One region of the Peribacillus sp. B-H-3 genome, then DNA from elsewhere that is predicted to be linked to it. Evidence: predicted binding sites of a transcription regulator. Region 1 holds the regulator's gene; each other region holds the start of a gene.
What was found. The regulator LexA, encoded in region 1, represses DNA repair genes until DNA is damaged. The targets are predictions, from matches to a motif close to CGAACATATGTTCG.

Region 1 (3,202 bases):
AAAGAGGGGTGTCCAAATGAAAAAAAAGAAAATTTCCATGAGGGAATTAGTGGAAAAAAACAAAAGAGAACTTATGAAAGATAAAGTGTTGAAAGAAAAAATAGAAAAAAGAGTAGAGGATAAATACTTAAAATTAAATATCAATAAAGCGACATAAGACTTGTTAAAAAAACAAACAAAGGAATGGGTGTTCATGATCTTAAGAAAATATATGTCTATGTTAGGTATTGGTGCAGCAAATATTGATCTGGTATTAGAAAAAAACACATATATGATGGAAGAGCTGGTATATGGAGAATTTGTAATCAAAGGAGGCACGATAGAGCAGCAGCTCAAACGTATTGAATGCAGCTTTATCCAGGTTAGTAAAAATGAAAAAAAACAGAAAATCATTGAATCTTCGACCATTTTAACATCAAGAATAATAGAACCGGAAAGTATTCATAACCTTCCATTCATGTTTAAGCTTCCGGTCTCTATAGAACCCTCGGATCAAACAACATCTCACTTTTTCAGGACGAGGCTGATATTTGATGAAGGAATAGAAAGCAAGGATCAAGACGGAATCAAGATAATCGGTTAATCAAAATTAAAAATAATTTAATAGATTATTAACACTTGAAGCCATTTTAACAATACAGTGCAGGCACCACACGTCTCTTAAAGGCTGTGGTTTTTTTTTTGCTAATATAAATGCCAGGTAAATAACCTGAAATCTTCCAATATGCCATCAGGAAAATGATGTGCAGAAAAACTGGGGCAGGAAGTAATTATTTTAATAAAAAGGAAATTCTATCTATGAATATATCAGCATATATTAAAAAAAAGCGCAATAACATGCGCTCTTTAATGGATATTTCTATAAAGGCCAATGACTTTCCCCAGTATAGCTACATTTCTCAAAATGATAGGGTCCATCGAAGAATTTTCAGGCTGAAGACGGACAAAATCCTTTTCCTTAAAAAATCGTTTAACAGTGGCTTCGTTTTCTTCAGTCATAGCAACAACGATATCCCCGTTGTTTGCAGTGCTTTGCTGTTTAACGATAACGTAGTCGCCATCTAGTATTCCTGCTTCGATCATGCTTTCACCCATAATTTCAAGCATAAATACCTGTTCATCATGTGAGGCCATGCTTTCAGGAAGCGGAAAATATTCTTCAATATTTTCAACAGCTGTAATCGGCAATCCTGCTGTTACTTTTCCCAAGAGAGGAACGTTCACAACCTTGCTGCTTGGAATGCTGCTGCTTTCTTCCATTTCCAATATTTCAATAGCTCTTGGCTTAGTTGGGTCTCTGCGGATTAATCCCTTGCTTTCCAGGCGTGATAAGTGCCCGTGGACAGTCGAGCTGGATGCCAAACCGACTGCTTCGCCAATTTCCCGTACGGAAGGCGGATATCCTTTCTTGCGGACCTCATCTTTAATGAATTCTAAAATATCCTGCTGTCGTTTAGAAAGTTTTGTCATACGCACACCTCTTCTCAAAATCCTTTGTCTCATTATAACATGCTGTTTTAAGAGATACAAACATAAGTTCGAATTTTTGTTGACTAAAAACACATGTTCGTATTATACTGTTGATATAACCAGCGAACAAATATTCGATTTGAAGGGAAGATTGTTATGAGAAGCCTAGTCAAAAAGCATTCTTATACTTTATTATTAGCAGGTTTAGTTTTTGTTCTTTCATTAATTTATTCTATGAATCTTACTAACGATGGCAACCAATCCTATCAATCAGTAACTGTGCAATCGGGTGACACGCTATGGAAGATAGCTGATCAATATAAAACAAAAGATTTGACAAAAATTGAATTCATTGATTGGATAGAAAAACATAATGATATATACTCCAGCAGCCTTAAACCGGGGGACAATCTCATTATTCCAGTAACTAAAGGAGAACTTGTCAGTAACCTGGCAAGTGAACAATAAAAAAGGTTGGGTAAAAATGAATGCAATGATCTATTGCCGAGTCAGCACTGAAAAATCCTCACAGGAATCATCTCTTGCCAGGCAGGAAGAAGAATTATTAAAGCTGGCGGACAAATTAAATTTCGAAGTCTGTGCCACTATCAAAGAGCAAGCGAGCGGATATGAGCTGAATAGAGACGGGATTTTTGAAATTCTCGATTTAATTAAAGATAAGAAAGCAAATGCCTTATTGATACAAGATGAAACACGGCTCGGTAGAGGAAATGCAAAGATAGCTCTTTTTCATGTGCTTATCAAAGAGGGGATTACTATTTACACGCTTTCACATGAAGGTGAAATAGAATTATCGGATTCTGATGCCATGGTTATAGAAATTGTCGGCATTGTTGAAGAGTATCAGAGAAAACTTCATAATCTAAAAATCAAAAGAGGCATGCTTCGGGCAGTAGAACAAGGGTTCCGACCGGAAAAAAACCTGAAAAACCATGGCAATCCTTCCGGCAGAGAGAAAAAGGAAGTCCCGGTTGAAGAAATTGTGCGTTTAAGGGTGAATGGGCTGACCTTTGAAGAAATTTCAGCAACTTTAAGAGGATTTGGCTATAAAGTTTCTAAGGCTACGGTCCACCGCCGTTATCTTGAGCATCAAAAAGGGATGGAAAATCAGTCATAGAACTTGTTTTTTTCGATGATTTTATATAACATGACAGTATCAGAAAAAGAAGGAGCGAGACGATGCTGTCGAAAGAAAAAATCGCCCGTATTAATGAATTGTCAAAGAAGTCCAAAGCAGAAGGCTTAACAAATGAGGAAGCAAAAGAGCAATCTAAGCTTCGAAGTGAATACCTACAGACTTTTAGAAAATCAATGTCCGATACCCTAGAAAACGTGACAGTGATAGATCCAGAGGGCAATGATGTCACGCCCGACAAAATTAAAGAAATTAAAAGCATGAAAAAAAATCTGCACTAAACATCGCAGCATGGAAAAAGAGAATGCATAATATATGTATTCTCTTTTTTAATAGGAATTCGTGTGAGTTACCTTGAAGAACTGAAGGCCCCTGGTTAAGTCTGTTTCCGATTTATTAGTGTAAAGTCATTGATAAAAAACCTCTCAATAGTGATTGAATCATGCTTTCGACAAAATTATTTAATTTTTTTACCATATAACAACATTTCTTTCCGATAATAGCAGATATAATAAGAAAAAGGCTGTTGGGAGGCGTTGTATTGAGAAATTATCGGATATATCTTATAGAAGATGA
Region 2 (3,202 bases), 550 kb from region 1:
CTTTACAATCGTTTGGATAATTAACTGAACGATCTGTTCCTGTACAAATTTATTTTGTAAGAACCTATAATTTTGATGAATCATTGTTTCTACACTGTTCTTTTCGTCTTCTTTTAATGCAAGAAAAAAAGGATTATTATCAGCGGGATTGAATACTTTTTCAAGCAATGCTGAATAAAAAGATGATTCTGTTCCTTCCTCTGTAAGCTCATAAGAGTGGTAATCCGCAAAGCTTAGCAAATCGAAAGTCTCGCTACCGAAATAAGTAGTTATGTTTTGTGAAAACAAATCACTATCGGCTACAAATTTTTGTAGAATAGTATATGAATGCCGTTTATGTTCCTTAGTGGTAAAGTTATGCAATACACCCATATTTATAGCTAGGATGACTTTATCTGTACAAGTATCAATTTTTTCATCTGAGAAATTTCGCAAAATTTCCTCTAGAGTCTCCATGGCATTCTTGTTTGGCGAAAAGCTTTCTGTAGCGTCATTAAAAATAGTATATTTATCGATTAGATGGGCTTTCTTTTCCTTAAGATAAGCAAGAAGGTGCGACTTTCCATCCCCAACACTCCCGCATAATAAAATTAAGTTACCCCTACTTCTATTTGCGTTTTTCTCGAGAATTCCCCCCAGGTCCTTCTGTATTTTACGGTCAACGTGCATGTAATTCTTAAATATGCTAAATTGGCTCGCATTTTCAATTGCCTCCTGAGAGGAGTCCTTTAATCTGCTTAACTCCCTTAAAAGATAGCTGCCACCTGGTTTAAGATCTTTTCTGATAATATTTGGAGCATCACTCCCGTGTTCTTGAGATTTGTCAGTCCCCTCATTTACTGATGCTGGTTCTTTAGTAATTTTCTCTTGTTCAAACAAACCCGTTCCTAGTAGTTCAAGTATTTTCTTCTGAACGATCTCTTCGATATTATCATTTTGACGGGGCTTAGGAATTTCATAAATTGGAATCTGTACTTGCTCGGAAGAATATACCTCATAAAACCAAACTCCAATTTTATATACTTCTCTATGTAACTTAAAAGCTATGGTAATGTCATTGAATTTCCCATCGTGAGCAGCTTTATTACCAGAAAGTCTTATAATATCAAAAGACTGCTGAATTTCTTTGTTAAATACCCCTTCTCTAGTAAGGTATGAAAGTTTATCAAATAGGGTTGGAAGGTAGGGCGCATCTTTTTCATTTTGTAAAACACCTTTTAAAATCTCCTCTGCAAACAGTCTTGCTTTAACAATAGAACTGCTTGGATCCTCAAATAATAATTGTTCTAATTTTTTGGCATTTTGAGCAGCAATAGGATGTACATTTTCTAAAAAACTCAGAAAATAAACCTCGTGTGAACTCATTTATATATCAACTCCGTCAGAATTTCTCTTCATTATATATTACCATAATTTCTCCAGTTTTTTAACAAGGATAGCTAACTATTACTTCCCATCATTAAATACTAAAAATGACCCGAATAAAAGTTCGGTCTTTTCATTGAATTATAAAACCTTTAAGTATATAATCATTTTATATATTTACGTACGTAATTAGGAGGTTATATAATTGGATGCAACCTTTAGCTATAATTTCCCTTCTATTAGAGGAGTTCAGGCAGGAAAAGAATACTATGTTGCCATGTGCCCACTTCGAATAATATCTAAAATATTCTTATTCGATGAAGAAGAGATCCCACCAGATCATAGAGCGCAAAGAATTTTAAATAAAACTAGAATACCTGAAATGACTAATTACATTATTGAAAATCAAACTGATTATGTCTTTTCATCCATTACCGCCTCAATAGATGGTGAAATTGAATTTATTCCATTTAATAATGATGCTTCCTCAAGGGACTTGGGACAATTAAGGATCTCTTTAGATTCCAGATTTCTAATTAATGATGGTCAACATAGAAGGGCAGCAATAGAAGAAGCTTTAAAGATTTCTCCTGAACTTGGTAATGAAACTATATCTGTGGTTTTCTTTCATGATGATGGCCTAAAGAAATCTCAGCAGATATTTTCAGATTTAAATAGACATGCCGTTAACACCACTTCGTCTATTGGTATTCTTTATGATCACCGTGATCAGTTGGCAATGGTGACTAAAGACGTAATTGCCACTACACCATTGCTTAATAGGTATACAGATAAGGAACGAGTTTCTCTGTCAAAAAATTCACCTAAAATATTAGCTTTAAATCATATTTTTAATACTAACTTGAAATTAATTAAAAAAACTAAAGGTGATGAAATTTCAAAGGATGATGAGGTTTTTATTAAGCAGTTTTGGCCTCTTGTATGTGATTCTATTGTAGAATGGAATCTGGTTTTAAAAAAAGAACTAACACCAAGAGATTTAAGAGCAAATTATATAGTAGGGCATGGGGTTTTTATCGAAGCCCTGGGATTAGTTGGCCAATATCTAAGAAACTATTATCCGTTAGATTGGGATAAATATATTAGAAAACTCTCTAAAGCCGATTGGAACAGAAGCAATACACATGATTGGCTTGGGCGAGCTTTTAATCAGAATGGAAGAATCCAAAAGACATCCTATACAATCCAATTAACCTCACACAAGATTAAACAATTGATTGAACTTCCATTAACTGAATCAGAGCAGGTGCTTGAAGATAAATTTTGTAAAGGAGCGGTTTAATATATGAATGGTATTATTAGTAATTTATTAACCAAACAAATGCACATCGTAGAGGATGCTAAAGACCGGATTAAAAAAGCATATAAAGAAGATAACCGTCCTTGGGTAGTTGGCTACAGCGGAGGAAAAGACTCCACTGTTGTTGTCCAACTTGTCTTTGAAGCCTTATGTGAAATGCCAAAAGACGAATTACATAAAAAAGTATATGTGATCTCTTCTGATACTCTTGTTGAAACTCCCTTGATCATTAATTCTATTAATACTACCTTAAGAAGAATTCAAGATGCTGCCTTAAGTCATGACTTACCTATTGAAACACATAAGGTAAAACCTGATTATGAGCAGTCTTTCTGGGTAAATATAATCGGAAAAGGGTACCCAACTCCTAACCAGCAATTTAGATGGTGTACAGATCGTCTTAAAATAGATCCAGCCAATAAATTTATTATGGACAAAGTCTCTTCCTTTGGTGAAGTTATAATGGTATTAGGTGTACGAGAAGACGAAAGCACTACTAGAGGTAATGTAATACGA
Region 3 (3,202 bases), 1.4 Mb from region 1:
CGTATGATAAAGGCTCAGGGAAATATAAACGGTATACAAACAACCAGCAAACGGTGGAATATAAAACTGGTGCATCCATTCTGCTTGACAATATTTTAGTGATTGAAGCGCATCACAAGATCATTGACAGCTACGGGCGCCGTGATATTAACTTTACTTCAGGTGGCAAAGGATATCTCTTTCAAAAAGGGAAAGTGAACAAAGTAGAGTGGAAGAATGTACACGGGGAAATCGTTCCTTTCAGGAATGGCAAAGAGGCAGGCTTCGTCCCCGGAAAAACCTGGGTGAATATCATCCCGGATCATCCCGGGCTTGCTGGCAGCCTATCCTATAAGTAATAGGGAATCAGACATTTAAAGGAGATACACTATGCAAATAGAGAAATTAAGAGGAAAAGAACTCGACCAGCTTTTTAAAGCGGTTTTGTCTTTAAAAGATTTGGATGAATGCTATCGGTTTTTTGATGATTTGTGCACGGTGAATGAAATTCAGTCACTTGCACAGCGCCTTGAGGTAGCACGCATGCTTCAAGAAGGAAAAACTTATCATAAAATCGAAACGGAGACTGGCGCAAGCACAGCTACGATTTCACGGGTTAAGCGCTGCTTGAACTACGGAAACGATGCCTATACAATGGCACTTGACCGAATTGTGGAAGACTGAGTTACCGAACGCTTATAAAATCAGCACAGACAGCCGGATTATCTATTCCGGCTTTTTGTTTTTTAGGGGATACTGGGCAGGTGCATGATAGCTCAGAGCCTGGCCGGCAGAGGCTGCAGGATGCAGAGAACTTGGTCTGTGATGCTAGTGTCAGGGCCTTCCGTTCTTGCTGGCATATACTTGCCTGGGCAGGACAGGAGCTTTTCGTATTTGTTTCAGAAATTTTTTGCAAATACATCTCTTTTTTATTGAAAAATCTTAATGCTATAATGGTTTAATGGGAATTAGAATGGAGGATAACGATGTACGATTTTCGCGAGTGGAAGCATGTGTTCAAACTCGATCCAGATAAGGAAATAAGTGATGAGGCGCTTGAGGCGATCTGCGAATCCGGAACAGACGCCATCATGGTGGGGGGATCTGACGGCATCACCCTTGAAAAAGTATTGGATTTAATGGCAAGGGTGCGAAGATATACCGTTCCATGTGTCCTGGAGATTTCTGACGCAGAGACGGTAACTCCCGGATTTGATCTGTACTTTATTCCCTCTGTCTTAAACAGCACAGATCCGGATTGGATCATGAATCTGCATCATAAAGCTGTGAAGGAATACGGGGAAATCATGAACTGGGACGAAATATTTGTAGAAGGATACTGCATTCTTAATCCTGACAGCAAGGCAGCGCTTTTAACAAAGGCTGATGCAAACAAGGATGCCGAGGATGTTGGAGCCTATGCGATGATGGCCGAAAAAATGTTTCATCTTCCTATTTTTTATCTGGAGTACAGCGGAATGTACGGAGATCCTCTTGTCGCAGAAAATGCAAAAAGCAATTTGGAGGAAGCTGTCTTTTTTTATGGGGGCGGTATTGCTTCAGCAGAACAGGCTAAGGAAATGGCAGCTCATGCAGATGTCATTGTAGTTGGAAATATTATTTATGATAACCTGTCAGCGGCACTGGAAACAGTAAAAGCTGTTAAATAGAGTGAAAAGATTCTGATTCATCCCGAAGTGCTATAGCACTGTGAGGTCATTATCAAGCAGGGAGTTAAGGCAAAAAGGCCTTTCTGCTTTTGTGCGCCATTTTGCCGGGAGTGGACAAGGAGCTTGGGTTTTTAATATACTAGGAACAAACGTTCGAAAAAAGGCGGTGTTTTCATGCAGTTTTTATCTGAGAAATTAGTAAATGGTTTAAATGAACAGCAGCAAAAGGCAGTGAAAGCAACGGATGGTCCCCTTTTGATCATGGCCGGCGCAGGGAGCGGAAAAACCAGGGTGCTGACACACCGGATTGCTTATTTAATGGTGGAAAAGGAAGTGGCGCCATGGAATATTCTTGCGATCACTTTTACAAATAAAGCAGCAAGGGAAATGAAGGAAAGAATCCGGGCAATATTAGGAGGAGCGGCAGATGAAATCTGGGTATCCACCTTCCACTCGATGTGTGTGCGAATCTTAAGGCGCGACATTGACCGAATCGGCTTTAACCGTAATTTTTCAATCCTCGATACAACTGATCAGCAATCGGTGATTAAACAGATACTTAAAGATAAGAATATGGATACGAAAAAATATGATTATCGGGCAATCCTCGGCAGCATCAGTTCAGCAAAAAATGAACTTGTCAGTCCTGAGGAATTTGCAAAAACAGCAGGCGATTACTATAGCCAGGTGACTGCTGATGTTTATACAGAGTATCAAAAAAGGCTCCGCAAGAACCAGGCACTCGACTTTGATGATTTGATCATGATGACGATCCTGCTGTTTCAGCGTGTCCCTGAGGTGCTTGAGTATTATCAGCGCAAATTCCAGTATATTCATGTGGATGAGTACCAGGATACAAACCGGGCACAATATATGCTTGTAAAGCAGATGGCATCCCGCTTCAGGAACATCTGTGTTGTCGGTGATTCTGATCAGTCCATTTACCGCTGGAGGGGTGCTGATATAGCTAACATCCTGTCTTTTGAAAAGGATTATCCGAACGCAACAGTCATTTTCCTTGAACAGAACTACCGGTCGACGAAAAGAATTCTATCCGCAGCCAACGGTGTCATTGGAAACAATAGCAACCGGAAGCCGAAGAATCTTTGGACTGAAAACTCTGAAGGAAATAAGATTTTTTATCTCCGTGCGGACAGCGAGCAGGGTGAAGCACAGTTTGTAGCCGGAAAGATCAATGAAATATCCAGGGATTCTGGCAGAAAGCTCTCTGACTTCGCCATATTGTACCGCACAAATGCACAGTCGCGTGTCATGGAGGAAGTGCTGCTGAAATCCAATATCCAGTACAGCATCGTGGGCGGCATCAAGTTCTATGACCGCAAAGAAATCAAGGATATCTTAGCTTATTTGCGCCTGATTGCGAATCCGGATGATGATATCAGCCTGCGCAGGGTGATTAATGTGCCGAAACGGGGAGTAGGATCTACATCCCTGGATAAAATTGCCGACTATGCTGCAAGCCAGGACCTTTCCATGTTTGGGGCACTGGAGGAGATTGAGCATATCGGTCTGAGCCCGAAAATCATGAAGGC
Region 4 (3,202 bases), 2.3 Mb from region 1:
TAACTGCGTCTTATAAAAAGACACATTACTTTTGCCATCCTTTGTTTCCTTTTCTTCTTTTCTAGCGAAAATTAAAATTGGCATATTAGAGGGGAAATTCATATCAGCCGTTTTGCTAATATTATCTTTTATTTCATTGGCTTCAGCAACAATGGTTTTATTGTAGCCTTTCCATGATGATATAGCCTTGGTCATTTTTAAGTTACCTTCGGAATATATGCCATCATCAGCAAGGGGCAAAAAATTCTCAGGATTAATATATAATGCTAATCTAGCAATTCCTGCTGGTGCCAGTAAACTTAAATATTTGGGCATGGCAGGAGATTTTTCGCCGAAATAATCCAATGCCTGGGGCAGCGTGGGATCGATTCCTATAATTGCTTTCACTTCCTCTGGATATGTATTAGCAAAATACATACTGTAAATACCGGAAATTGAATGTGGCATTAAAATATATGGTCCTTGTATGTTCGCTTTTTTTAGAGCCATTCTTAACTCCTCTACAATATTTTTCACTGTCCGTTCCTTACTGGTGATATCGCTCCATCCATATCCCAATGGCTCTGCCACCACTACTTTATTATTTTTTGACATTTCATTTATCAAAGGTTCAAAGTCCAATGCAGGCGCTGAGGTTCCCAGGCCGCTTAATAAAACGATTGTGTTATCACCCTCGCCCTTTGTATAAATGTGCATATTCTTGCCATCCACGCTTACTAGCTTGCCAATCGGCGGGTATTTTTTTTGTTCAAATACAGTCATGACATTGCTGAAAATAAACCACAAAACAAATACTGCTAGTATAGATAATAAAATATTCCTTGCAGCTGCCCAAAGTCTGGATCTCTTTTTAGTTTTCTTCATTATTTTTATGACCTTCTTTCTTTTTATTTATCTTACCGTGATAACGAATTGCTAAAAATGTTCCTGAGAAGTAATTTAAGATAAGGCTTGAGGCTTATGAAAAGTTAACGTATAGCCCCAAGCGGGGATGAAAACAGCTGCTGTACGAGGCAGCAATTGTGAAGGAATCAGTGCTCCGGCCCTGCCGGGAATAAATCTCTGAATGCTTAATTTAGGAATAGCAAAATTAATAAATATGTTTTACACTGATACTACTTGCCTGTATCTTTGGAGGCTAATAGAAGGATCGCTCTCTTAAAGGAGATGAATAGAATGATAAAAATTTTCTCTGCACTGTTTCTTCCTGGTCTCCTGGTTATGCTCTTTTCCCGGGTTACATACAATCGTGTGGTGGGATTAATTTTAACGGTTGCCTTAATTGCCGCTTCCGCTTATAAAGGTTACACTCATACCTGGTGGCTGATAACGATTGATGCCTTCTCGCTGACTGCGGGGTTCTGGCTTTCATCCAGCATGAAAAAGACAAACTCGAAAGAAGGCGCCTGATTGGCGTTTTTTTCAATCAGGAGAGTTTTTTCGAATAATATTGCCTGCGCCCAGTTGGATGCACGGCCATTAAGAGCGTAAGCCATCTAAGAATTGTATCCTTAGGCGGCTTATGCTTTTTTGGGGTTTAAAAGTGTTTGGAATTACTGGCTGATCACAATTCATAATCAGAGGCGGGGAATAAACGTTCGCTTTTTGTTGGTTTGTTTTCCGGCTTTTGTGGTAGAATGAATGTATGGGTTTAAATGGATTTAGCGATTTTTTTGAGTGTATTTTTTATTATATAAACAGACAGTACATGAACCGCTTTGAAATCATTCGTATTTCGGCGGTGTAATCATAAATGCAGACAAATTCCTTATAGGAGGCTTGTTTAGTGAAAGATGTGTTCGAGCTAGTATCAAAGTATTCTCCCCAGGGTGACCAGCCCGCGGCCATCACTTCTCTTGTTGAAGGGCTAAAGGACGGTAAAAGGTACCAGACGCTTTTAGGTGCGACAGGGACGGGGAAAACATTTACAGTTTCTAATGTTATAAAAGAAGTCAATAAACCTACTCTTGTCATTGCCCATAATAAAACGCTGGCCGGGCAGCTTTACAGCGAATTTAAGGAGTTTTTCCCTGATAATGCTGTAGAATATTTTGTCAGCTACTATGATTACTATCAGCCGGAGGCCTATGTGCCGTCGACGGATACGTTCATTGAAAAAGATGCCAGCATCAATGATGAAATTGACAAGCTGCGCCACTCTGCCACTTCATCGCTGTTTGAGCGGAAGGACGTTATTGTAATCGCCAGTGTTTCTTGTATTTATGGACTTGGTTCTCCGGAAGAATACCGGGAAATGGTCGTTTCCCTGAGGACTGGCATGGAAATTGACAGGAATGCACTGCTGCACAGGCTGGTCGATATCCAGTATGAGCGGAATGATATTGCCTTCCAGCGCGGTACCTTCAGGGTCAGGGGAGATGTTGTTGAAATCTTTCCTGCTTCAAAGGATGAACACTGCATCAGAGTGGAATTTTTCGGCGATGAAATAGACCGGATCCGTGAAGTGGATGCCTTGACTGGCGAGATAACCGGCGAGCGTGACCATATTGCCATTTTCCCTGCCTCCCACTTCGTTACCCGAGAAGAGAAAATGAGGGTGGCCATCAGCAATATTGAAAAGGAACTGGAAGAGCGCCTCATTGTGCTTCGCGAGGATGAAAAGCTTCTTGAGGCACAGCGTCTAGAACAAAGGACGCGCTATGATCTGGAAATGATGCGGGAAATGGGCTTTTGCTCGGGCATTGAAAACTATTCAAGGCACTTGACGCTCCGCCCGGCAGGCGCCACTCCATATACACTTCTTGATTATTTCCCTGAAGACTTTCTGCTGGTGGTTGATGAATCACATGTTACACTTCCACAGGTCCGTGGAATGTATAATGGCGACCAGGCGAGAAAACAGGTGCTTGTAGACCATGGCTTCCGTTTGCCTTCAGCCATGGACAACCGCCCATTAAGGTTTGAGGAATTTGAAAAGAAGGTAGGCCAGGCCATATTTGTTTCTGCCACTCCCGGACCTTTTGAATTGGAGCATACACCTGCCATGATTGAGCAGATTATACGTCCGACTGGCCTGCTTGATCCAAATATAGAAATAAAGCCGATTGAAGGGCAGATTGATGACCTGATAGGAGAAATCCATGATAGGATTAAAAAGGATGAACGTGTTCTTGTGACCACCCTGACCAAAAAAATGTCTGAAGACCTGACAGATTATCTGAAGGAAATAGGAATTAAGGTT

Region 2: the regulator LexA is predicted to act here: its motif matches at 1,479-1,492, upstream of dndB (DNA sulfur modification protein DndB).
Region 3: the regulator LexA is predicted to act here: its motif matches at 1,792-1,805, upstream of pcrA (DNA helicase PcrA).
Region 4: the regulator LexA is predicted to act here: its motif matches at 1,588-1,601, upstream of uvrB (excinuclease ABC subunit UvrB).

What each region holds. Positions count from the first base shown of each region.
Region 1 is NZ_CP183879.1:2,198,870-2,202,071, forward strand. Features, by position in the region: gene ACN6MY_RS10840 (FbpB family small basic protein) at 17-157, shown strand; gene ACN6MY_RS10845 (sporulation protein) at 194-583, shown strand; gene lexA (transcriptional repressor LexA) at 847-1,470, opposite strand; gene yneA (cell division suppressor protein YneA) at 1,627-1,938, shown strand; gene ACN6MY_RS10860 (YneB family resolvase-like protein) at 1,955-2,608, shown strand; gene ACN6MY_RS10865 (DUF896 domain-containing protein) at 2,671-2,907, shown strand; gene sirA (sporulation inhibitor of replication protein SirA) at 3,168-3,202, shown strand, end outside.
Region 2 is NZ_CP183879.1:1,644,019-1,647,220, reverse strand. Features, by position in the region: gene dptF (DNA phosphorothioation-dependent restriction protein DptF) at 1-1,365, opposite strand, end outside; gene dndB (DNA sulfur modification protein DndB) at 1,571-2,668, shown strand; gene dndC (DNA phosphorothioation system sulfurtransferase DndC) at 2,672-3,202, shown strand, end outside.
Region 3 is NZ_CP183879.1:837,970-841,171, forward strand. Features, by position in the region: partial or broken gene ACN6MY_RS04125 (DUF3048 C-terminal domain-containing protein) at 21-338, shown strand; gene ACN6MY_RS04130 (YerC/YecD family TrpR-related protein) at 370-663, shown strand; gene ACN6MY_RS04135 (heptaprenylglyceryl phosphate synthase) at 966-1,649, shown strand; gene pcrA (DNA helicase PcrA) at 1,824-3,202, shown strand, end outside.
Region 4 is NZ_CP183879.1:4,609,422-4,612,623, reverse strand. Features, by position in the region: gene ACN6MY_RS23020 (alpha/beta fold hydrolase) at 1-864, opposite strand, end outside; gene ACN6MY_RS23015 (CsbA family protein) at 1,177-1,410, shown strand; gene uvrB (excinuclease ABC subunit UvrB) at 1,787-3,202, shown strand, end outside.